3 regions of the Pseudomonas sp. MTM4 genome follow, and region 2 is predicted to be linked to each of the others. Evidence: predicted binding sites of a transcription regulator. Region 2 holds the regulator's gene; each other region holds the start of a gene.
What was found. Region 2 encodes FliA, which starts transcription of late flagellar genes. Its sites were predicted from a motif close to CTAAAGTTTNNNNNNNNNNNGCCGNTAA; they were not measured.

Region 1 (8,046 bases), 1.5 Mb from region 2:
GTGGTGCTACGTGATGCCCATCAATCCATTCTCGCCACTCGGGTACGTCTCGAGGATATGCTGCCGATTGCCGCCAAGCTCGATCAGGTCGGGTTCTGGTCGGTCGAATCCTGGGGCGGTGCGACCTTCGATGCCTGCATTCGCTATCTCGGTGAAGACCCTTGGGAACGCATCCGTGAACTGAAAAGCGTGATGCCCAAGACCCGTCAGCAAATGCTGCTGCGCGGTCAGAACCTGCTGGGCTATCGGCATTACGCCGATGACGTGGTGGAGAAATTCGTCGAGCGGGCTGCGGTCAACGGCGTCGACGTATTCCGCGTATTCGACGCGATGAACGATCCACGCAATCTGGAAACCGCGCTGCGGGCCGTCAAGCAGCAGGGCAAACATGCCCAGGGCACCATTTCCTACACCACCAGCCCGGTGCATACCCTGGAAATGTGGGTCGATTTGGCCAAGCAGATCGAAGACATGGGCGCCGATTCGGTGGCGATCAAGGATATGGCCGGCATCCTCGCGCCTTATACCGCCTATGAGCTGGTCTCGCGTCTGAAAGCAAGCCTGTCCATTCCAATCCATATGCAGTGCCACGCCACGGCGGGCCTTTCTACTGCAGCGATTCTCAAAGCCGTCGAGGCGGGTATCGATAACGTTGATACCGCCATTTCTTCGCTGTCGATGACCTATGGCCATTCGCCGACCGAGTCGGTGGTGGCGATTTTCCAGGGCACCGACCGGGACACGGGCCTTGATCTCGACCTGCTGGAGGAAGTCGCTGCGTATTTTCGCGAGGTACGTAAGAAGTACGCGAAATTCGAAGGCACGCTCAAGGGCGTCGATTCGCGCATCCTCTTGGCTCAGGTGCCGGGCGGCATGCTGACCAACATGGAGGGCCAGCTGAAGGAGCAAGGTGCTCTCGACAAGTTCGATCAAGTACTGGCCGAGATCCCTCGGGTTCGTGAGGACCTCGGTTTCATTCCGTTGGTGACGCCGACTTCGCAGATCGTCGGTACGCAAGCGGTGATCAACGTACTCACCGGCGAGCGCTACAAGTCCATCACCAAGGAAACTGCCGGGATCCTCAAGGGTGAATACGGCTCCGCGCCGGCCCCCTTCAATACCGAACTGCAACAGCGTGTGCTCGACGGTGCGAGCGTCATTACCTGCCGTCCCGCCGATCTGCTGCAACCGGAAATGGACAAGTTGACGGCCGAGCTGAAAGCGCTGGCGCAAGAGAAAGGCATCAGGCTGGCCAAGGACGAAATCGATGACGTCCTGACCTACGCACTGTTTCCACAAATCGGCCTCAAGTTTCTCGAGAATCGTGGCAACGCCGCCGCCTTCGAGCCGGTGCCGACCGGTAATGACAAGGCACCGCGCGAACCGGGCGTACCCGAGGTCTACACCGTCGAGGTCAACGGCAAGTCGTTTGTGGTACAGGTCAATGAAGGTGGCGACATAGAAGGTCTCAAACTGATCGGTGAGGCGGCGGACGCAGCGCCTGGAGCCGCTACCGTACCGGCCGCTGGTACAGGTGAGCCGCAGCCTGCTCCGCTGGCGGGCAATATCTTCAAGGTGCTCGTACAGCCCGGTCAGTCAGTTCAGGAGGGTGATCTGGTCATCATCCTCGAAGCCATGAAGATGGAAACTGAAATCCGCGCATTCAAGGCCGGCACCGTTTCAGGTGTGAACGTCAAGGTCGGCGATGCGGTGTCGGTGGGCGACAGCCTGCTGACCATCGCTTAAGGAGTGCGGCATGGATAAGTTGCTCAAGCTGTGGCAGAGCACCGGCTTGTATCATCTGGAGCCCGGTCAGTTGCTGATGATCGTGGTGTGCCTGGCATTGATCTATCTGGCGATTCGCAAGGGTTTCGAGCCCTTGCTGCTGATCCCGATCGGGTTCGGTGGTCTGCTTGCCAACATTCCGGTCGCCAACATGGCCGAGGGTGCGGGCATCTTGCATCTGTTCTACGAAGTTGGCTTGCCGACCAGCGTGTTCCCGCTGCTGATCTTCATGGGTGTCGGGGCGATGACGGATTTTGGACCGATGCTGGCCAATCCCAAGACCTTGTTGCTCGGTGCGGCGGCGCAGTTTGGTATCTTCGCCACCTTACTCGGCGCATTGGCGCTGGCAGCGGCGGGGATTCCGGGTATGGAGTTCACCCTGCGTGAAGCGGCTTCGATCGCGATCATCGGTGGTGCCGATGGCCCAACCTCGATCTTCGTGACGGCGAAGCTCGCGCCGCATCTGCTGGGGCCGATTGCTGTGGCAGCCTACTCGTACATGGCGCTGGTCCCGTTGATTCAGCCACCCATCATGCGAGCACTGACGACCAAGGAAGAGCGCGCCATCGTCATGAAGCAGCTGCGTCATGTCGGCCAGGCGGAAAAGATAGTCTTCCCGCTCATGCTGGCCTTGATGGTCGGTTTGCTACTGCCCGATGCGGCGCCGCTGGTAGGCATGTTCGCCTTCGGCAATCTGTTGCGTGAGTGTGGGGTGGTCGATCGCCTGGCTGATACCTCGCGTAATGCGCTGATCAACATCGTCACCATCGCGCTAGGATTGACCGTCGGTTCCAAGCTGTCTGCCGACGCCTTCCTGCAGCTGAAAACGCTTGGAATCCTCTTGCTTGGGATGGTCGCGTTTTGTGGTGGTACCGCCGCCGGGGTGCTGATGGCCAGGGTGATGAACATGTTCAGTTCGAACAAGATCAATCCGCTGATCGGCTCGGCAGGTGTATCGGCGGTACCCATGGCGGCGCGGGTGTCGAACAAGGTTGGGCTCGAGGCCAATCCGCAAAACTTCCTGCTCATGCACGCCATGGGTCCGAACGTGGCAGGGGTAATCGGCTCGGCTGTTGCTGCCGGTGTGCTGCTTAGTTTTGTGGGTTAGCTAGTTGTTTTCAGGCTCCTCGCAGGACGCCTGCCGCCGGTAACAATGAATGCTTGTACCTCGAGAAGGCGCGGGCATTTTTGTTTCCAAGTTAACGCGGGCCATTCGCGTACTTAGCGAACCGATGCATGAGGCGATGCTTGGTCGTCAACCAGCCAAGCTTTTCCCTGTTTTGCTCGAGCGTTGTATTAGCGCGTGTGCCCTGCTAACCGTTTCCTCGATCCAGGCCTTAGATCAAGCAGATAACGCTCAGATGGTGCGCCGCAAACGACAACGCCCCGACTGTGTCGAGGCGTTTGTAAGTCCGCAGGCTATCGGCGATGGTTAGTCTTCTTTTGCAGCTTCGGTGTCTTGCGCGATCAGAGCGATCAGGGCGTTCTGCTGGCGATGGGCAAGCTGACGAAAACGCTGGAGCAATTCACGCTCATGAAGTGTCAGTTCCGGGCTGTCCAGCCGCATGCTCAAATCGTCGTCGAGTGCGCCTTCTTGCAGAAGGCTTTGCTCCAGGCGAGCAATGATCTCAGAGTTCATGCTGCGATGATGATTGCGCGCAACCTCGGCGATACGCTCCCGCATTCCGTCTGGTAGCCGAACCACGAATTTGTCAGCCGTACGGCTGGAGTAAACTGCCTGCTTCATAGGGCGCATATTAAACCGGTTAGTCAGGGTGGAGATGGTGGCTTATTGCCGTTCTAGTCCCGGTCTGACAACCAAACAGCACTCGCTGTTCCGCGACCTGAAAAAAAGATGCTAGGCGGCTTTATGGCGCCAATTATACGACGACAAATATCAGAGTAAAGACATGATGATGGCGAAACGCCGTTACTGTGATCAGCTACTGATCTTTGTCTGTTAATCGCGTCCTAGCGTAGTACTGGATCGAATTTAATCCGCCGACCGATCAGAAGTGAGATCACGAAGAGAACGCAAAAAAATACCGTGCCTCCTTCTACGACCGGCTCCCACATGTCGGGAAGGGCAGTACCAATGCTCAGTGCGCCACAGATGATGCTGAGCAGAAGGAAAATGCAGCCATAAATAGACATCCGTTATCTCCTTGATGAAACAAAACGCAGGGGTCTTAGAAGACCCACCGTTGCGGTTGCGTGGGCGTGCTCATTGCTTGGCTGCTAATGGTTTGCGCTGGCATTGTCAGCCTATGAACCGACGGGGTAGCGGGTTGCTCCAATGTGCCAGTTGGAGCGTGTTCTGGTTCCTGCGCTGTTGCCTGCAATTGCATCACAGCGACCACGGCCAGGATGGCTGAACTGAATAAATAAGCTGGGCGTAGCATTGGCGGCTCCTTCGCAAATGGTTCGCATGGCTTAAGCATTCGGTGTGCCATCTTTTTAAGGAAAAAATTCCTTATTTTTCATATACTTACGACAGATTATTTTATGTCCATGATGCGTTTTGCATGATGCACATAAAAAGCGCAATGCAAAATGCAATATAAGGTTGGGTCATGATTCCGTCGCCTTGATATACGGCTGACTGACGGTCTGGCTCTGTTGCCAAGCGCATGACAAACGAGCCGAGGCCCGCTAACATGCTGCGCCTAACGCGTCCCAGTAGCTCAATTGGATAGAGCATCCCCCTCCTAAGGGGAAGGTTGTGAGTTCGAACCTCGCCTGGGACGCCAGCTTTTGCCTCCATTAGGTCACGGCATCCCGCCGCCGTCTGGCCTATCGATAGCCGCGGCGGGATAATTCATGACCAATCAAAGTGACGTGGGTTGAACGGCTTGTCGGGAGCCGCTCTAACCATTTGCTCGTCTTTTCGTAACGGAGCATTTATCTCAGCTGAAGCGGCCGCTCGGCTGGTCGCGTCGTGCTTCGCGTTGTAGCTGGTAGACGAATCGTTCGATCTGGCGTTGCGTCAGGCCACTGATGCGATAGAAGCGCATTCCGCAAAAAGTGACATCGAGCTTTTCATCGAAAACGACATGCCGTAGTTCGGCCGCCGTTGTGATGGTGCCAAAGGGAAGCCTTGCGGAGAGGTGTTCGTACACTCGTCCCGTCTGTAGGCCACTCTGAAGGTTGCCTTGGAAGCTCAGCTTGCAGCCAGTCGCCGACATGTCCAGCACTTTACCTTCAACAGGCTTGATAGTTTTGTCGCTGAGTTCGGCAACGATAGGTTGGCCAGCCAACGAGGCACGGTACGCGTTGCGTCGTTGATGGTAGAGGACTTGATCGGGTAGGGGTGCCCAGTAGCAGCGGGCATCTTCCAGTTCGCCTGGATGCACCGGGTGATCATTGCTCCAGGCAATGCGCACGCCTTCGTAATAGCCTTCAACCTGAAAGGCTTCGCCGGACGCCATCAAGCGTTCGCCGTCGTTAGGTATCAACTCGTCGAGCGCAATCCAGCCCTTCTCACGGTTCATTTCGACCATATAAGTCTGATAGCGCTGGTTACGGTCAACGAATCGGACCAGTAGCGGGATGTGGTTATCCAGCAGTTGCTTCAGAGTCGCGTGGATCTCGGTTGTTGTCTTGAGAATCTGAGGAGGCTGCGGGCCTCCGTCCTCTGCAAACGGATTGGACACTTAACATTGCTCTCCGGCATGTAACGACGTCCGCCGCATAATAGCATTTTGCCTTTATTTGGCGGCGGTCAGGCCTGGCTAAGCGGGCGATGATTTGCCGTTCTGGCGGTGGCACCTCGGCGGTCGTAGAGATCGGGCGTCTGGTTGCTACCCTGCAGCACATGCAGCATGGCGCCTACTGCGCTCTTATTGGCGCGAATAAGCTTGCCGTTGCGGTCGTTGGAATTTCTGCAGGTTTCTAAAACGCTCTCGAGCTGCTCCGCATGGGCAAGAATGTCGTCGCCTATCGCAGAGTTCGCGACAAAGGTCGCCAAGCCTTTTTTATCGGCGCTAAGCTGCGCCTTAGCAAGGGTTTGGCTGCGGAAGGCGCCATGCTGACCCAGCAGCGCCAGGAGTGTCTGCTTTTGTGTGAGCAGCTGCTCCAGGCCTGCGAGGTTGCGCTCGGCAAGTGCCTGGTACTCGGCATCGATGAGCTCAAGAAGCTTTCGGGCGGTGCCGATATCGTCAACCAGCTGTTGAAGCAATTCGGTATCTTGCATAGTGGTCTCTAATGCGCTGACGCCTGGCTACCTTTTACTGGGTTCAACGCTGGCTTTCGAACGCTAGCAGTTTCGATGCCACTCGCTGAGGATCTACCTGATAGCTGCCATCGGCTATCGCCTGCTTGATCTGAGCGACACGCTCCTGATCGACAGAGGGTTGCTGGCTCAACTTCTCAGCGGTCTGCTGCAGACGTTGTGCTTCCGGGCTCAACTGAACGCTCTCGCCGGATACAGCCGTACTACTGGTGTTCTTCACTGCGTCGGCAGCAGGCTGCGGAACCGTTGGCCGCTCAGTGTTCTGCACATTGCTGCTTCGCCCACTGCTCGGTGGGCTGACGGCACCGTTGGGCCGGTTGAAATCGATAGCCATGATCGAAACCTCGAATAAGTCAGGACGCTTGCCTGCTTTTCGGCAAAGCCATGGGAAACTTTAGCTTTATTTTCCCGGAGTGGCTGCGGCAGCGTCAGTCCTTCTCACATCGCGACTTCCACCTGACCGGGACCAACGACGCGGGCCTTGATAACGCGGCCAGATCGCTGATTTTTGACCCTGATCTGACTGCCAAGTGCGCCATCGGATAAAGCTTCGCCTGGCATTCTCACATTTATTGACGAATTTTTCGCGCTGATTACGACCTGATCGCCTTTGCGCACGATTTCCGCTAGCGAAACAGCGTTAGGGGTAAGCACCTGATCGGGAAGGGCGCTGCGGGTGAGTTTGTTACCTAGAACCTGATCGTAGGCCGTCAGGTAACCCTGGGTCAGCAGGCTGACGTCCCGTTCGGCTAGAGTCACGTCAGCTTGCTCCAGGATGCTTTCGCGCGCCAGCGGTCGCCGGGCGACTATTACTTCGCGGAACAAATGGACCTGCGCGGGGACGAAAACGGACCAGGGCGCCGAGCCTTCGCAGCTGACCCGTACGGTTGTGCGGCCAACCGGTTGCGCAGGGCTTTCCAGTTTCGTAGTCAACGGGCGATCGCAATGCGCCAGGCGCAGACGAGGATCGAGTCTGTTGACCTCGACCTGATGGCGGGCCTGGATTTGGCTACGCTGCAAATAGTCGGTCACCTCACGCTCAAGAAATCCGCGTGCTGCGTCGATAAGCTGTTCAGGCCTTGTTGCCGAGTCAGCAAACTGGCTCAGCCCGCATAACGCCGAAAACAGGATCGCGCGACAAAGCGCAATGCAAGGACGCCGGAAAAAAGTCATCTGTTCGTTCATGTCATGGCAGAAGCAAAGGGCGTGCCGGTAAGTCTGCCGGACATTCTGAACACCATTTCGCAAAGCAAGAGGAACTGGCATGGCCGGTGTATTGGATTCGGTTAACCAGCGTACCCAGCTGGTGGGGCAGAATCGTCTGGAGTTGCTGCTGTTCAGGCTGGATGACAAGCAGCTCTATGGCATTAACGTGTTCAAGGTTAAAGAGGTGCTGCAGTGTCCTCGGCTCACCATCATGCCTCGGTCCAGTCCGGTTGTGCGTGGCGTGGCGAACATACGTGGCAGCACGCTTTCGATTCTCGATCTTTCCTTGGCTACCGGAAAACCTGCATTGCAGGACCTCTCCAATAGCTTCGCCATCATCGTTGAATACAACAACAAGGTGCTCGGGTTTCTGGTGCGATCGGTGGAGCGGATCGTCAATATGAACTGGGAGGCCATCCTGCCGCCGCCCAAAGGCGTTGGGCCTGATCACTATCTGACAGCTGTCACCCATGTGGATGGCCAGATGGTCGAAATCATCGACGTGGAAAAAGTGCTGGCCGAGGTGGCTCCCGTTTCGGAAGTGCTATCGGTTGGTATCGCGGACGAGGAAACCACCAGCAAGGCGTCATCCAGCCGGGTTCTGATCGTCGATGATTCCTCGGTTGCGCGGAAACAGATAATTCGTTGTCTACAGAATCTGGGAATCGAGGTGGTTGCACACAACGATGGCCGCCAGGCGCTGACCTACCTGCGAAAGTTGGTAGCAGATGGCAAGAAGCCATCCGAGGAATTCGTCATGATGATTTCAGACATCGAAATGCCTGAGATGGACGGCTATACGTTGACCACCGAGGTTCGTCAGG
Region 2 (8,046 bases):
TGAACCCCGGCCCCGGTCTGAAACGGATGTTCTCGACCAAGGCGCTGGTCGAGCTGCTGAAGGCGCTGGGCAAGTTTCTCGTGGTGTTGCTGGTGGCACTGGCGGTGCTCAACGCCTATCAGGACGACCTGCTGTCCATCGCCAAACAGCCGTTGGATCTGGCCATCATGCACAGCGCCGAGGTGGTGGGCTGGTGCGCGCTGTGGATGGCCTGCGGTCTGATCCTGATTGCCGCGGTGGACGTGCCGTTTCAGCTCTGGGACAACAAGCAGAAGCTGATGATGACCAAGCAGGAAGTGCGCGACGAGTACAAGGACAGCGAAGGCAAACCCGAAGTCAAATCGCGGATACGCCAGCTGCAGCGCGATGCCGCTCAGCGCCGGATGATGCAGGCGGTGCCGGAAGCCGATGTGGTCATCACCAACCCGACCCACTTCGCTGTGGCGCTGAAATACGACGGCGACAAAGGCGGGGCGCCGATGCTGGTGGCCAAGGGCGGCGATTTCGTGGCCTTGAAGATTCGCGAGATCGCCAACGAGCATCAGGTGACGGTACTCGAATCTCCGGCACTGGCGCGGGCGGTGTACTACTCCACGGAACTTGACCAGGAAATCCCGGCGGGGCTCTATCTGGCCGTGGCGCAGGTATTGGCGTACGTCTATCAGCTACGCCAGTACCGTTCCGGCAAGGGCAAACGGCCGGATCCGCTGGGCAATCTGCCGATTCCGCCAGATCTGCGAAGGGATGAATGAGTGGCCCGAAAGCTGCGTTCGAGTTTGAACCTTCGTAGTTGTCGTAGGGTGGGCTTCAGCCCACCGCAGGAAGGTAGCTCGAATCTGGTGGGCCGGGCGGCGCTCCGCTTCAGCCCACCGCCACCGCCACCGCCACCGCAGCACTGTAGCCTGGGTCTGGAGGGCTAAAGCCCACCCTACGTGCTACGTACTTCCAGCTGCTCTTACTCAATCACCCCGCAGGCAACCCGAGCGCCGCCGCCGCCAAGCGGCTGTGGATGGTCGGAATGGTTGTCGCCACCCTTGTGGACCATCAGCGCCAGGCCTTTGATGTCGCCAAGGCTTTTCAGGCGGGGCGCGAGAACCGGCTGGCTGGCGTTGCCGGCACCGTCGACCATCAGCGCCGGAAGATCGCCCATATGGCCGTCGCCCCAGGGCTCGCCATGCTTGCCGGTGTTCTGCGGATCCCAATGACCACCTGCTGCGCCTGCCGCGACGGCTTCGCCGTCCTTGTCGGCCGGCCCGCAATCGCCTTTTGCGTGAATATGGAAACCATGGGCGCCGGATTCCAGGCCCGACAGTTCGGGACGGAATACCAGCCCGTACTGGCTGCTTTCGATCTTGACGGTGCCGACGGATTCGCCAACGCCTTGGGCGGTCACGGCCTTGACCGGTACGCTGAGGGTTTCGGCATGCAGGCCCATGGCCGTGCAGCCGGCAAGCGCCGCGATAATCCACTGTTTCATGGCAAAACTCCTGGTAGGTGAATAAAGCGGCAGGGCCGCCAGTCGCAGCACCGTCAGCCACGCTTCGGGCTGGCGACGATGCTAGGAGTGAGACTGCCCAGTCCCCGGTCGGTTCGAATACCGCTATGCCAGTCGGCATCGTCCTGGACGGTGCGCGCCGCCCGAACCGAACTCAGTGGTCTTGAGCAAGTTGGACTCCTTCTTGCTATAGCCTCGGCAGGGCGCGCTTCGCGTCAATTCTTTGGTCTGCTTTGCCGGGGTCTACATTGGATCGCACGCAACTCATCAACATTCGCAATGGCCTGGCGGGCGCAGGTCGCGGCAACCTTGGCGTGCCGCTGCTGCTGCTTGTGATGATGGGCATGATGATGCTGTCGGTGCCGCCGTTCCTGCTGGATCTGCTGTTCACCTTCAACATCGCGCTGTCCATCGTCGTGCTGCTGGTCAGTGTCTATGCGCTGAGGCCGCTTGATTTTGCGGTGTTCCCGACGATCCTGCTGGTCGCCACGTTGATGCGATTGGCGCTGAACGTGGCCTCGACTCGGGTGGTGTTGATCAATGGCCACGAGGGTGGCTCCGCAGCCGGACACGTGATCGAGGCCTTCGGCAACGTGGTGATCGGCGGCAACTACGTGGTCGGTATCGTCGTCTTCGCGATCCTGATGATTATCAACTTCGTGGTGGTCACCAAGGGCGCCGGGCGGATTTCCGAGGTGAGCGCGCGCTTTACCCTCGACGCGATGCCTGGCAAGCAGATGGCGATCGACGCTGACCTCAACGCCGGACTCATCGACCAGGCCGAAGCCAAAAAGCGCCGCGTCGAAGTGGCTTCCGAGGCGGATTTCTATGGCTCGATGGACGGTGCCAGCAAGTTCGTGCGTGGCGACGCCATCGCCGGCCTGCTGATTCTGTTCATCAACCTCATCGGCGGCGTCGGCATCGGTATGGCGCAGCACGGCATGAGCTTCAGCGAGGCGGGTCAGGTTTACGCCTTGCTGACCATTGGTGACGGCCTCGTCGCGCAGATCCCTTCGCTGCTGCTATCGACCGCAGCCGCCATCATGGTGACTCGCGTGACCAGCTCCGAGGACATGGGCCAGCAAGTCAACCGGCAGATGTTCGCCTCGCCCAAGGCGCTGGCGGTGTCCGCCGGCATCATGATTGCCATGGGTTTGGTGCCAGGCATGCCGCATATGTCTTTTCTCGGTCTCGGCGCGGTTGCCGCGGGCGGTGCTTACTGGATCTGGCATCGCCAGAAGCAGGTCAAGCAGCAAACCGAGCAGGAAGAGCAGAAGCAGTTGGAAACGCTGCCTGCGCAGCGCGCGGCAGAAACCAAGGAACTGGGTTGGGATGATGTGACGCCTGTCGATATGGTCGGCCTGGAGGTGGGTTACCGGCTGATTCCGCTGGTCGATCGCAACCAGGGTGGGCAGCTGTTGGCGCGAATCAAGGGCGTACGCAAGAAGCTCTCGCAGGATCTCGGCTTCCTGATGCCCTCGGTGCATATCCGCGACAACCTCGATCTGTTGCCCAACGCCTATCGTTTGACGCTGATGGGGGTGAGCCTGGCCGAAGCCGAGGTCTATCCGGATCGCGAGCTGGCGATCAATCCGGGGCAGGTTTTCGGGCCGCTCAACGGCATCGCCGCCAAAGACCCGGCGTTCGGCCTGGAGGCGGTGTGGATCGAGCCCGGCCAGCGCGATCAGGCGCAGTCGCTCGGTTACACCGTGGTCGATGCTAGCACCGTGGTTGCGACTCACCTGAACCAGGTCCTGCACAAGCATGCCCACGAGTTGCTGGGTCATGAAGAAGTGCAGCAACTGATGCAGTTGCTGGCCAAGAGCTCGCCAAAGCTCGCCGAAGAGCTGGTGCCTGGGATGATTTCCCTGTCCACCTTGCTCAAGGTGTTGCAGGCGCTGCTGCAGGAGCAGGTGCCGGTACGCGACATTCGCACCATTGCCGAGGCCATCGCCAACGTCGCCGTCAAGAGTCAAGATCCCGCCGCCATGGTGGCTGCCGTGCGGGTCGCGCTCTCCCGCGCAATTGTGCAGAACGTTGTAGGGCTTGAGCCGCAGCTGCCTGTGATCACGCTTGAGCCCAGGTTGGAACAGATATTGCTCAACAGTCTGCAGAAGGCTGGTCAGGGCTCCGAAGATGGCATTCTTCTGGAGCCCGGAATGGCCGAAAAATTGCAGCGTTCCCTGGTAGAGGCGGCACAGCGTCAGGAAATGTTGGGTAAGCCGGCGATTCTGCTGGTGGCGGGTCCGGTCCGCGCGATGCTGTCGCGCTTCGCCCGGCTCGCGGTACCGAACATCCATGTCCTCGCCTACCAGGAAATACCGGATAACAAGCAGGTCACCATCGTTTCGACGGTGGGTCAGAATTAATCGAGGGTACAGGCCATGCAGGTCAAACGTTTCTTCGCAGCCGACATGCGTATCGCCATGAAGATGATTCGTGACGAGCTGGGCGCCGATGCCGTGATCACGGGCAACCGTCGTGTCGCTGGCGGCGTCGAGCTGACGGCCATGCTTGATTACCCGATGGAGCCCGCTGCGCCCAAGAAGCCGAACGCGGCCCTGGAAGCCGAGCTGCGCAAAACCCAGGCCCGTATCGCCAGCGCCCATGCCGAGCTGAGCGCGCCGTCGCGCAGTGCCGCTGGCCAGGATCGTCAACTGCTTGACGAGAAGCCGACAGCGGTCGCTCAGCCGAAGCCGGTCGCTGCTCCGGCAGCGGCTGACTCGCGTGCGATGGAAGCCATGCAGTCCGAGCTTCAGGGGCTGCGTGAGCTGATCGAAATGCAGCTCGGCTCGATTGCCTGGGGCCACGAGCAGAACCGCCGTCCGCAGCAGGCCAATCTCTGGCGCCGGCTGCAACGTATCGGCCTGCCCGCCGACCTGTCGCGCGCCTTGCTGGAAAAGGTTGCGAATGTGTCCGAGCCGCGCCAGGCCTGGCGAATGGTGCTGGCGCACCTGGCCCAGGCGGTCAAGGTCACCAAGGTCGAGCCGCTGGAAGAGGGCGGCATCATTGCGCTGGTCGGTCCGGCCGGTGCCGGCAAGACCACCACGCTGGCGAAACTCGCGGCGCGCTACGTGCTCAAGCACGGCGCCCAGAGCATCGCCCTGGCGAGCATGGATAACTTCCGCATCGGTGCGCAGGAGCAGCTGAAGACCCTGGGCCGCATCCTCGACGTGCCGGTCATTCAGATCGATCCCAGCCAGCCGCTGAGCAAGTCACTGGAGCCGCTGGCCCGCAAGCGCCTGATCCTTATCGATACCGCAGGGCTGCCGGCCAATGATCCGATGATGCGCGCGCAACTCGATACCTTGGCCGACCGCGGTATCAAATCGAAGAACTACCTGGTGCTGCCGGCGACCAGCCAGAGCCAGGTGCTCAAGGCGACCTGGCATCACTATCGCCGTTGTGGGCTGGCCGGCTGCATTCTGACTAAACTTGATGAAGCCGGTAGCCTGGGTGACGTGCTCGGCCTCACCATTAGCCAGCATCTGCCGATCGCGTACCTCACCGATGGGCCGCGCATCCCCGACGATCTGCAACTGCCGCGCAGTCATCAGCTGGTCAGTCGCGCGGTGAGCCTGCAATCGGAGGAGAATCCCAGCGAGGAAACCATGGCCGACATGTTCTCCGGTCTGTACAACGGTTCTTCACGGAAGGTCGGATGAACGCTTTGCTCCGTGATACACACAAAGAAGACGCGTTCGGGCTGAACGCATCGAAGGCCCAAGGGCTCAAGCAAGATATAGGCGTGTGAAAATGGGTATGCATCCCGTACAGGTTATTGCAGTTACCGGCGGCAAGGGTGGCGTCGGCAAGACCAACGTGTCGGTCAATCTGGCGCTGGCGCTGGCCGATCTTGGTCGTCGGGTGGTGCTGCTCGATGCCGACCTTGGCTTGGCCAACGTCGACGTACTGCTGGGTTTGACCGCCAAGCGAACGCTGGCCGATGTCATTGCGGGCGAATGCGACCTGCGTGACGTATTGATTCAGGGGCCGGGTGGCATCCGCGTCGTGCCCGCGGCATCCGGCACGCAAAGCATGGTGCAGCTGTCTACACTGCAGCATTCAGGACTGATCCAGGCGTTCAGCGATCTCGGCAACGATATCGACGTGCTGATCATCGACACCGCGGCAGGCATTGGCGACGGTGTCGTGAGTTTCGTTCGGGCCGCGCAGGAGATTTTGCTGGTGGTGACCGACGAGCCTACTTCGATCACCGACGCTTACGCGTTGATCAAGCTGCTCAATCGTGACTATGGCATCAGCCGTTTCCGTGTGTTGGCGAACATGGCACACGCGCCCCAGGAGGGCCGCAACCTGTTCGCCAAGCTGAGCAAGGTGACCGAGCGGTTCCTCGATGTAGCGTTGCAATACGTCGGCGCGGTTCCGTACGACGAGGCGGTACGCAAGGCGGTACAGAAACAGCGCGCCGTTTATGAGGCCTATCCGCGAGCCAAATGCTCGCTGGCGATCAAGGCCATTGCGCAGAAGGTGGATACCTGGCCATTGCCGGCGACGCCGCGGGGCCATTTGGAGTTCTTTGTGGAGCGCCTCGTCAGGCCCGCCACAGAGCCTAACGACTGACCGCGGCTGGACTCGTTATGTATTACAGCAAAGCTCAGGCAAAAGACTCGCAATACCAACTCATCGATCAGTACGCGCCGTTGGTCAAGCGCATCGCCTATCACCTGCTGGCGCGCTTGCCGGCCAGTGTGCAGGTCGATGACCTGATGCAGGCCGGCATGATCGGCTTGCTCGAGGCGTCGAAGAAGTATGACGCCGGAAAAGGTGCGAGTTTCGAGACCTACGCCGGTATCCGCATCCGCGGCGCAATGCTCGACGAGGTCCGCAAGGGCGACTGGGCGCCGCGTTCGGTGCACCGCAATTCACGCATGGTCAGCGAAGCGATCCGGGCGATCGAAGCCAGAACCGGTCGCGATGCTAAAGATCAGGACGTTGCGGCCGAACTTAAATTGAGTCTCGATGAGTACTACGGCATTCTGGGCGACACTCTGGGCAGCCGCTTGTTCAGCTTCGATGATTTGCTGCAGGAAGGTGAGCACGGGGAGTTTGGAGAGGATGCCGCCAGCGCCCATCCGGAGCCGTCCCGCGATCTTGAAGACGAGCGTTTTCAGCAGGCGCTGGCCGAGGCCATCGGCAACCTGCCCGAGCGTGAAAAGCTGGTGCTTTCGCTGTATTACGACGAAGAATTGAATTTGAAGGAAATCGGCCAGGTGCTAGGGGTCAGCGAATCGCGAGTGAGCCAGTTGCACAGTCAGTGCGCGGCGCGCCTGCGGGCTCGCCTTGGCGAGTGGCGCGGGCGCTGATCGATTCGCAAAAAAGCACTATAGGCCGCTTACGAGCTTCATTCATGAGGCCCGCAACAGACCGTGAGCAGGTTCTGGGGATTCGGGATTTACGGAGGTTTACTTGGACAAGAATATGAAAATCCTCATCGTCGATGATTTCTCGACCATGAGACGGATCATCAAGAACCTCTTGCGCGATCTGGGCTTTACCAACACTGCCGAGGCAGATGACGGCACCACCGCGCTGCCGATGCTCAAGAGCGGCGGCTTCGATTTCCTCGTCACTGACTGGAACATGCCCGGCATGAGCGGCATCGATCTGCTGCGTGCCGTCCGTGCCGACGAGCGCCTGAAGCATCTGCCCGTATTGATGGTCACCGCCGAGGCGAAACGCGACCAGATCATCGAGGCCGCGCAGGCGGGCGTAAACGGTTATGTGGTCAAGCCATTCACGGCTCAAGTGCTCAAAGAGAAGATCGAAAAGATCTTCGAGCGCGTCAACGGCTGAAGCAGTAACGCCGCGAGGGCACTATGACGCAAGCAGACCAAAGCCTGGCGGAGTTCGAAGCGACTCTGAAGGCTCACGCACCCCAACTGATCGAGAGTTTGCAGCAGGGCCGCTTCGACGAAGCGGCACAGATGTTCAACGAGCTCAATCAGGCCCGTAATAACGGGCTTTACCAGGAAGTCGGCAAGCTGACCCGCGAGCTGCATAACGCCATCGTCAAGCTCGAGATGGATACCTGCGCTACGGGCGGCGATCCGTCACCCATCACCGACGCCACCGATCGTCTTTCCTATGTCGTGGAAATGACCGAAAAGGCCGCCAACCGCACCATGGATCTGGTCGAGGAGTCGGCGCCGCTGGTGAACTACGTCAGTTACGAAGCGCAAAGCCTGGTCGCCGACTGGCAGCGCTTCATGCGCAGAGATATGAACGCCGAGGAGTTTCGGGAGCTGGTTCGCCGCATTGACCAGTATCTGCAACGCTCCCTGAGCGACAGCAGCCAGCTGTCGCAGAATCTCAGTGAAATCATGTTGGCGCAGGATTTCCAGGACTTGACCGGTCAGGTGATCAAGCGGGTGACCCGGCTGATCACTGAGCTCGAAAGCAACCTGCTCAATCTCGTGTTGATGGCCGGCCAAGTCGACCGCGTAGCGGGCATTCAGCATGACCGCGAAGCGATGCGCGTCGAGCAGGAAAAGAAAAAACAAGAAAAAGAGCCTTCCAATGGTGAAGGT
Region 3 (8,046 bases), 1.2 Mb from region 2:
TAGCAGATTCGCCACTTCATCAAGCTTGTTTACGTCGTTATGCCGGCTGGCTTCGAACAGCCGCATCGTCATGAATTCGTACAGGCGATCCAGGTTTTCCGCCAGTTCGCCGCCCGCCTGCTTGTCCAGCACGTCGCGCAGACCGCCAATGATGTTGACCGCCTTGCCAATCAGCGAGCCTTTCTCCGCATATGCCTCACGCTCCATGGCGCCCTTGGCCTGAGCGATACGGTCCAGCCCACCCTGCATCAACATCTGAATCAAACGATGCGGATCGGCCTCGGTCACCTGGGCCTTAACGCCGACTTGCTGGTACTGCCTCATTGCTGCCATAGCATTCATTTGGATGAGCCCCTTGCCACATCAATTTGCATGTACAGCTTATCGGTCGGGGTCGCTCAAGCTTGAGAGCAGTCAGCAAAATTAACGGATAAACGAAAGCGCTTTGTCGGCGGCCTAGGAACGATAGCGAAGCTCACTAGCTTGGGGGTTTGGTTTTTTCAAGCGGATCGTTTCTCGGCAGGCGGTCCGGTGTTACAGGGAAGGCTGAACCGTGCACAGCCCCGGAGGGTGGGCCGGGCAGCGCTCCGCTTCAGCCACCGAATGCTGGTCAACTAGCAAGCCGAACTAAGAACCCCGCCAGGCTCCTGTATAAATCGCGTCGGTGCGTACGTGCGGCACGCTCCATCTGGTGGGCTGAAGCCCACCCTACCTGAACCGTGCACAACCTTGTAGGGTGGGCTTCAGCCCACCGAAACCTAATGGTCAGCTAGCGAGCCGAACCAAGAACCCCGCCAGGCTCCCGCATAATCGCGCCGATGCATACGTGCGAAACTCCGTCTGGTGGGCTAAAGCCCACCCTACCGCACTGCCCCTACGGTGCTGTTACTTCTTGGAGTTACCCGCTGCCCAAGGCAGGTTTTCCAGCGACGCGATAAGGCTGTTGGACGTATTCGACAATTGCCCCACCAACAAGTCCATGGAATTGAACTGCTTGTAGAGTCGCTCTTGCAGCGAGGTGATACGGCGGTTCAAATCTTCCTTCTGATCATCGATCTTCGAGATGGTCTCGGTCATCGCCTTGTTGCGCTGTTCGAGAATGCCGCCAGTTTCGGTGTAGGGCTTGAGCTTCGCATCAAGACGGCTAGCGAGACCTGTATCGCCAGTGAACAACGCCGGCAGCTCGGTAAAGTTGCCATCCATTGCCTTGCCCAGCTTGGCATCATCGATCTTTAGCGTACCGTCTTTCTGCGTGGTGATGCCGATATCGGTCAAGGCACGCAGCGCGCCATCGCCCTGCACATTTACCAATTCATTACGGATGGTATTGAGCAAAGTGCGGGCCGTGGCATCGCCTACCAGCGCACCTGTTACAGGAGCGTTGCCTTCGCCTACGGACGTCACTTTGGTCTGCGCATTGATAACGCCGATCAGCTTGTTGTAACTATCGACAAACGACTGAATCTGCTTTTTGACGCCTGCCTTGTCTTCTGCAACGCTAATACTGAGCGGCTCGTTAGCTGCAGTTTTGGCCTTGAGATCGAGCGTAACGCCGTCGATGGCACCCTCGACCTTGTTTGTTTCACTAACGATCTGCAAACCATCGATAGACAACCTGGCGCTCTGCGCCGTGGTCAGCGTGCGCGCACCTTCACCGGCACTCGAGATGCCGTCGAAGGCCAGTTTCGAGAGACTAACTTGACCACCCTGTACTGGCGCTGCATCAGTTCCCGCCACAGTGATATCGCGCCCGTCACCGCTTTTGCTGCTGCTAAGCACCAGCCGCGAGCCGTGCTCATCCGTCACGATGGTGGCACTGACGCCCATCTCCTTGCCGGCCGCGTTGATGGCATCACGCATACCGGCCATCGTGTTGTTGCTCTCATCGACCGTAACGGAAAATGATTCTTTTGAAGGAGGGGTGCCCGGCACACCGAGCGAAATCTCCAGCGTCCCGCTGGCGAAGCGCGCCGGCGCATCGGCGGTGTTCTTAACCGCAGCGAGAGCCACTTTGCTGCTGGTAGCCAGCTTCTCTACCTCGACCTGATAGCTACCGGCCCCGGCAGTAGTACTGGCAGTGACGCCAACCAGATCCGACTTGCTGGATGTAGCTGAACGCGCCTGGAACAGCTCCGGCTTATTCAGCGCACCAAGTGCCGTCTGGAAGTCGCTGATGGCGCTTTTCAATGCACCAACGGCAGTAATTTGGGTGGTGGTTTTCTTTTCGAGGTTCGCGAGCTGCGTCTCTTTGGGCGCACGCTCAGCCGCGACCATGCTGGACACGATACTGTCGATGTCAATACCGGAGCCAATACCCGTTACGCCAGCCATAGCCTTACCTCGTCAAGAAATTGTTAGCCGGAAAACACAATACAAAAATCGTACCGTTAAGCTTTGGCTTCGAATAACAAACTGCGCATTTCATCCAGTCGCTCGGTAAGGTGAAGGATTTCCTCCGATGGTATCTGCCGAACGATTTTACCTGACTCGCCATCGATTACACGAACAACCACGTCACCGGTGGAATCGTCAACGCTGAAGCTCAGATCCCGTTGGATATTCTGCATCTGCGACCGAAGTTTTTCGACCAAGTCAGCGGTGTTCTCTTGCTCTTCCGCTTTTGCGGGAGCCGTTGCTGGCTGAAGCCTATCGGACGCAGAAAACCCAGCCTCCTTGAGAAGGCTGGGTGGCGATCCAGCTGTCATCTGCGTTTGCGGTGCGGCTCCGCCAGATAATTTTCCGACGTCCATTGATTCACCTCTCATGAATCAATGAGGGTAGAGCACAGCCCTACCCTCATCATTAACGCCTTCTGCTTATTACTGCAGCAAGCTCAGAACAGCCTGCGGCAGCTGCTTGGCCTGGGCGAGGATTGCGGTACCAGCCTGTTGCAGGATCTGGTTCTTGCTCAGGTTGGCGGTTTCAGCTGCGAAGTCGGTGTCTTGGATACGACCGCGGGCAGCGGAAACATTCTCACTGATATTCGTGAGGTTGGCGATGGTATTGTCGAAGCGGTTCTGAACCGCACCAAGATCGGCGCGCTGTGTATCTATGCTTTTCAAAGCAGCATCGATTACATCAATGGCACTCTGAGCTCCGTCTACAGTTGAAATATCAACCTTTGATACTGAATTAACAGTCGATGACCCAGTAGCAGCAGATAATATCTCCGTGCTTGCGCCAGAAAAGCTGAACGACTCAACACCGCTAAGCTTAACTTCACCGACTGCGATCCGATTAGCGTTGGAGTTAACGGCAGACGATGCAGCTCCGTTTATGCCTACATCGTAAGTATGTGTTGCATCCGCCTCGGCAATCGAGAAGCTGATATCATCAGAACCCTTTAGCACAATGCTTGTTTTATCCAACGTACCGTCGCTATTCGCAGCAAACTCGGCAGTAACACCTGCATTAGAAGAATTTATTTGGTTCTTCATTGCGGTTAAGTCGTTAGCATTAAAATTATCAACGGTCACGCTTTCCCCATTCAGTGTCAAACTAACCGTTCCGCCATTGAATGTAGAATCAAAGCCACCAATTTTCACATCGTTCTTAACTTCTGCGGTAACACCAACCCCAGCAGCAGCAGTCGCCGTATTGATAGCTCCGGCAATATCTTTTGACGTCGATTCAGCAGTGTATGCAATTGCTCCTGTGGCGCCTTTAGAGTCAGAAATCTTAAAGTTAGCCGCTGCCAAAACAGCGTCAGTACCGTTGGTTGCTGCTGTAACAACAGTCCCGGCTACCGAACCTTTAGTCCCATATTCATTATTTCCGAGCTTGGCCGCCGCGGTGGATGCGATTGAAAAACCAATCGTCTCGTTTGCTTGCGAACCTACTTGGAACTTCACATTTGAAAAGTCACCATCGAGCAATTTGCGACCACCAAACGTGGTTGTGTTTGCAATACGATCAAGCTCTTCCTTAAGCTGCCCAACCTCTTGATTAAGAGCCTGGCGCTCAGTAGTGGAGTTGGAACCGTTAGCCGACTGGAGCGAAAGATCTCGCATACGCTGCAAAAGGTTGGTCGATTGCTGCATAGCGCCTTCAGCAGTCTGCGCCAAAGAGATACCGTCATTGGCGTTCTTTACGGCTACACCGAGACCATTGATCTGGCTGGTCAGACGGTTGGAAATCTGCAGGCCTGCAGCGTCATCCTTCGCGCTGTTAATGCGGCTACCAGTAGACAGGCGCTGCATGGAGGTGCTGAGGGCGTTGGACGAAGATTGCAGGTTACGCTGAGTGTTGAGCGATGCAATGTTTGTATTGACTGTAAGAGCCATGATGTGCCTCCAAGGGCGCTAGTTACTTTGGTTGCCTGAGCTTGCGACTCCGGGCCGGCTTTTGCCCAGGCACCCATTGAGTTCGCATTCGATTAGCTTATCGGCGTCGTTTCGGTGAGCTTTAGGAGGCGGTTGAAAATATTTTTGCAAGCCCCGAGAACAACCTGTACGACACCGGCGAATCCGCAAACAAGCGAGCCCGCCTGCGAAGGTTGTCGGACGGGTGGTGGAAATCTTTAATGGATGAATAGAAGGTAGCGAGGTGGACGGCAGGCGCGTGCGGGAGTGTTTGGTTTTAGAGTGGGCTGGAAACCCTTTTCGCCGCGAGGGCGCGCCTCCCACAGGACTGGAGTAAAGCCGCTGCTTTTGTAGGAGGGCCGCCCTCGGCGCGAAGCTTTTACTTGTTGTTCACTACCTGCTGTTCGTCGCGGGGCGAGCCCTAGCGGGCACAAGCGGTCGCCGGATCCGGATGCCTGCTTGTTGGCGGATTGTACCCGCCCAACGCGGATGCGCAGTTCGCCAGGAACCGGCGTTGTAGGCTAGTTTTCGAGCGCCGCCAGTCGTTGCAGGAACGACTCTTCATCTTCCACCGCGACGCCGAGTTCGTTGGCCTTCGCCAGTTTCGATCCGGCGCCCGGCCCTGCAACCACTACGCTGGTTTTTGCCGAGACGGAACCCGAAACCTTCGCCCCCAACGCCTCCAGCCTCGCCTTGGCCTCGTCGCGGCTCATGCTTTCCAGCGTTCCGGTCAGTACCCAGGTTTGGCCCGCCAGCGGCATGCCTTGCGCCGCCTTACGCTCGCTTTGCCAGTGCATGCCGAACTCATGCAACTGGGCCTCGATTGCGTAGGCGCGCTCGGCGTTGGTCGCGACATCGAAATAGTCGCGCAATGCGCGAGCAGCCTTTTCGTTGAGCCGCTCTACTTGGCGTAGATCGAGCCAGTCGGCTTCGATGATGCCCTTGAGGCTACCGAAGCGGTCGGCGAGGCGCTGAGCGCCGGTGGCGGCGATAGACGGCATGTTGAGCTTGTCGAGCAGTCCGGCGAGCGTCGCGCAGGCGGCAAACTCAGGATGCACGTCGCCCTCCTCCTGCAGCTGCACGCCTCGCTCGCGCAGCTGTTCGATGACGAGCTGGTTATGCTCATCCTCAAAGAAGCTGTGAATTTCATGGGCTACTTCCAGGCCGATGTCCGGCAGGTAAACCAGCACATCCGGTAACGCCCGGCTGATGCGATCCAGGGAACCCAAGGCCCGCGCCAGGAGTTTGGCCGTGCCCTCGCCCACGTCGGGAATGCCCAGCGCATAGATGAAGCGCGCTAAGGACGGCGTGCGGCTGACGTCGATGGATTTGAGCAGGTTGCGAGTCGACACTTCGGCGAAGCCTTCCAGAGCCAATACCTGCTCGAAGGTCAAGCAGTAGAGATCGGCTGGCGAGCTGACCAGTCCGGTATCGACCAGCTGCTCGACGATCTTGTCACCGAGCCCGTCGATGTCCATGGCGCGACGCGAAACGAAATGAATGATCGCCTGCTTGAGCTGCGCCTGGCAGGCCAGCCGGCCCACGCAGCGGTAGATCGAACCTTCGCTGATCGACTCCCGGCCCTTGCTGCGTTTGATCAGCTGGGTGCGTTCAACGGCCGAGCCGCAGACTGGGCATTGTTCCGGTACGTGAACGACACGCGCGTTTTCAGGACGACGCTCCGGGATCACACCGAGAATTTGCGGAATCACATCGCCCGCGCGCCGCACGATGACCGTGTCGCCGATCATCACGCCCAGGCGCGCCACCTCATCCATGTTGTGCAGCGTGGCGTTCGAGACCGTCACGCCAGCGACCTGCACGGGCTTCAGGCGTGCAACCGGTGTGATTGCGCCAGTACGGCCCACCTGGAATTCCACGTCCAGTAGTTCGGTCACTTCCTCGCGGGCCGGAAACTTATGCGCGATGGCCCAGCGTGGTTCGCGCGCACGGAAGCCCAGCTCGCGCTGCTGCGCGGTCGAGTTGACCTTGAACACTACGCCATCAATCTCGTATGGCAGCGCGTCGCGTTTTTCGCCGATCGACTGGTAATAGGCACGGCACTCAGCGACGCCCTTGGCCAGCCTCAGCTCACGGCTAATGGGCAAACCCCAGCCTTTGAGCGCATTGAGGATGTCGATGTGGGTATCCGGCAGCTCGCCATCGCTGCGGCCGACGCCGTAGGCACAAAGCTCCAGCGGGCGGCTGGCGGTTATCTTCGAGTCAAGCTGTCGCAGGCTGCCGGCTGCGGCGTTGCGTGGATTAGCGAAGGGCTTGCCGCCGGCTTCCAGTTGGCGTGCATTCAACGCCTCGAAGCCGGCCTTGGGCATATAAATTTCACCGCGCACTTCCAGTACCGACGGCCAGCCGCTGCCATGCAGTTTGAGCGGGATATTGCGAATGGTGCGGACGTTGGTGCTGATGTCCTCGCCCGTACTGCCGTCACCACGCGTGGCACCGCGTACCAGCTGGCCGTTTTCGTAAAGCAGGCTGACGGCCAGGCCGTCGAGTTTCGGTTCGCAGCTGTATTCCAGCTCAGCGCCGTTGCCAAATAGATCACCCGAGGGCAAGTCCAGCCCGTCGCGGGCGCGTCGATCGAAGTCGAGCAGATCCTGCTCCTCGAAGGCATTGCCCAGGCTCAGCATCGGCACTTCGTGGCGGACCTGGCCGAATGCCGCTAAGGCCGCACCACCGACACGCTGAGTGGGTGAGTCGGGGGTGACCAGTCCCGGGTGTTCGGTTTCGAGCGCTTTGAGCTCCTTGAACAGGCGGTCGTACTCGGCATCGGGAACGCTGGGCTCGTCGAGTACGTAGTAGCGATAGTTGTGAGCGTCGATTTCGCTGCGCAGTTCGGCGATGCGCTCGGCAGCAGTTTGGGCGGAAGGCATAGAACGGAGCCGTGGCAGTGGCAATGCTGGTCAGACAGTCTCAGCGCGCCTTTGGTTGATATAAGGCGCGGGATTTTAGCTGATTCAGAAAATGGTGGCTGGGGTGCGCGGGGGTTCGGTCTTTCGGAGGGGCTGGTAGGCCTGCGGCCTACTTCGCCGCGAGGGCGCGCCTCCTACAAGAGCGGAGCGGTTTTGAGTAGGTTGGGCTTCAGCCCACCACAGACCACGGTGGGCTCCTTCTTGGTGGGCTGAAGCCCACCCTACGGGCTGAAGCGGAGCGCCGCCCGGCCCACCCTACGCCAGTCAGCGTTGCTTGACGGTCATCTGCCGGCGCTCGTATTCGACGATGCGCTGGCGGTAGTGCTCGATGGTCTGCGCGGTCAATACGCTGCGCTGATCGTCTTTCAACTCGCCGTTCAATTCCGAGGACAGCTTGCGTGCGGCGGCGACCATCACGTCGAAGGCTTGCTTGGGATGACGCGGGCCGGGCAGGCCGAGGAAGAAGCTCACGGCCGGCGTGGTGAAATGGTCGATATCATCCAGATCGAATGTGCCGGGCTTGACGGCGTTGGCCATGGAAAACAGCACCTCGCCATTGCCTGCCATGCTTTCGTGGCGATGGAATATGTCCATTTCGCCGAAACGCAGGCCGCTTTCCAGAATGTTCTGCAGCAGCGCCGGGCCACGGAAGCCGTGCGGGTCGCGGGAAATCACGTTGATGACGAGCACTTCCTCGACCGGAGGCAGTTCATGCTCGGACTCGCTCGCCTCACCGTCATCGCCTGCCACAGGCTCGAGCAATGTCGGGACCGGCTCATCGCTGGTGAAGTGTAGATCGCCCTGCTGAGGTTCGTTGG

Region 1: the regulator FliA is predicted to act here: its motif matches at 6,387-6,414, upstream of flgM (flagellar biosynthesis anti-sigma factor FlgM).
Region 3: the regulator FliA is predicted to act here: its motif matches at 4,496-4,523, upstream of GYM54_RS01775 (flagellin).

The regions. Positions count from the first base shown of each region.
Region 1 is NZ_CP048411.1:72,356-80,401, forward strand. Features, by position in the region: gene oadA (sodium-extruding oxaloacetate decarboxylase subunit alpha) at 1-1,746, shown strand, start outside; gene GYM54_RS00420 (sodium ion-translocating decarboxylase subunit beta) at 1,757-2,893, shown strand; gene GYM54_RS00425 (Arc family DNA-binding protein) at 3,218-3,541, opposite strand; gene GYM54_RS21855 (PA3371 family protein) at 3,757-3,939, opposite strand; tRNA gene GYM54_RS00430 (tRNA-Arg) at 4,459-4,535, shown strand; gene GYM54_RS00435 (flagellar brake protein) at 4,692-5,438, opposite strand; gene GYM54_RS00440 (flagella synthesis protein FlgN) at 5,507-5,977, opposite strand; gene flgM (flagellar biosynthesis anti-sigma factor FlgM) at 6,021-6,350, opposite strand; gene flgA (flagellar basal body P-ring formation chaperone FlgA) at 6,455-7,189, opposite strand; gene GYM54_RS00455 (chemotaxis protein CheV) at 7,281-8,046, shown strand, end outside.
Region 2 is NZ_CP048411.1:1,596,220-1,604,265, reverse strand. Features, by position in the region: gene flhB (flagellar biosynthesis protein FlhB) at 1-752, shown strand, start outside; gene sodC (superoxide dismutase family protein) at 956-1,477, opposite strand; gene flhA (flagellar biosynthesis protein FlhA) at 1,744-3,864, shown strand; gene flhF (flagellar biosynthesis protein FlhF) at 3,880-5,160, shown strand; gene fleN (flagellar synthesis regulator FleN) at 5,252-6,079, shown strand; gene fliA (RNA polymerase sigma factor FliA) at 6,076-6,822, shown strand; gene GYM54_RS07210 (chemotaxis response regulator CheY) at 6,938-7,312, shown strand; gene GYM54_RS07205 (protein phosphatase CheZ) at 7,336-8,046, shown strand, end outside.
Region 3 is NZ_CP048411.1:370,333-378,378, reverse strand. Features, by position in the region: gene fliS (flagellar export chaperone FliS) at 1-342, opposite strand, end outside; gene fliD (flagellar filament capping protein FliD) at 886-2,331, opposite strand; gene GYM54_RS01780 (flagellar protein FlaG) at 2,388-2,750, opposite strand; gene GYM54_RS01775 (flagellin) at 2,820-4,283, opposite strand; gene ligA (NAD-dependent DNA ligase LigA) at 4,823-7,189, opposite strand; gene zipA (cell division protein ZipA) at 7,493-8,046, opposite strand, start outside.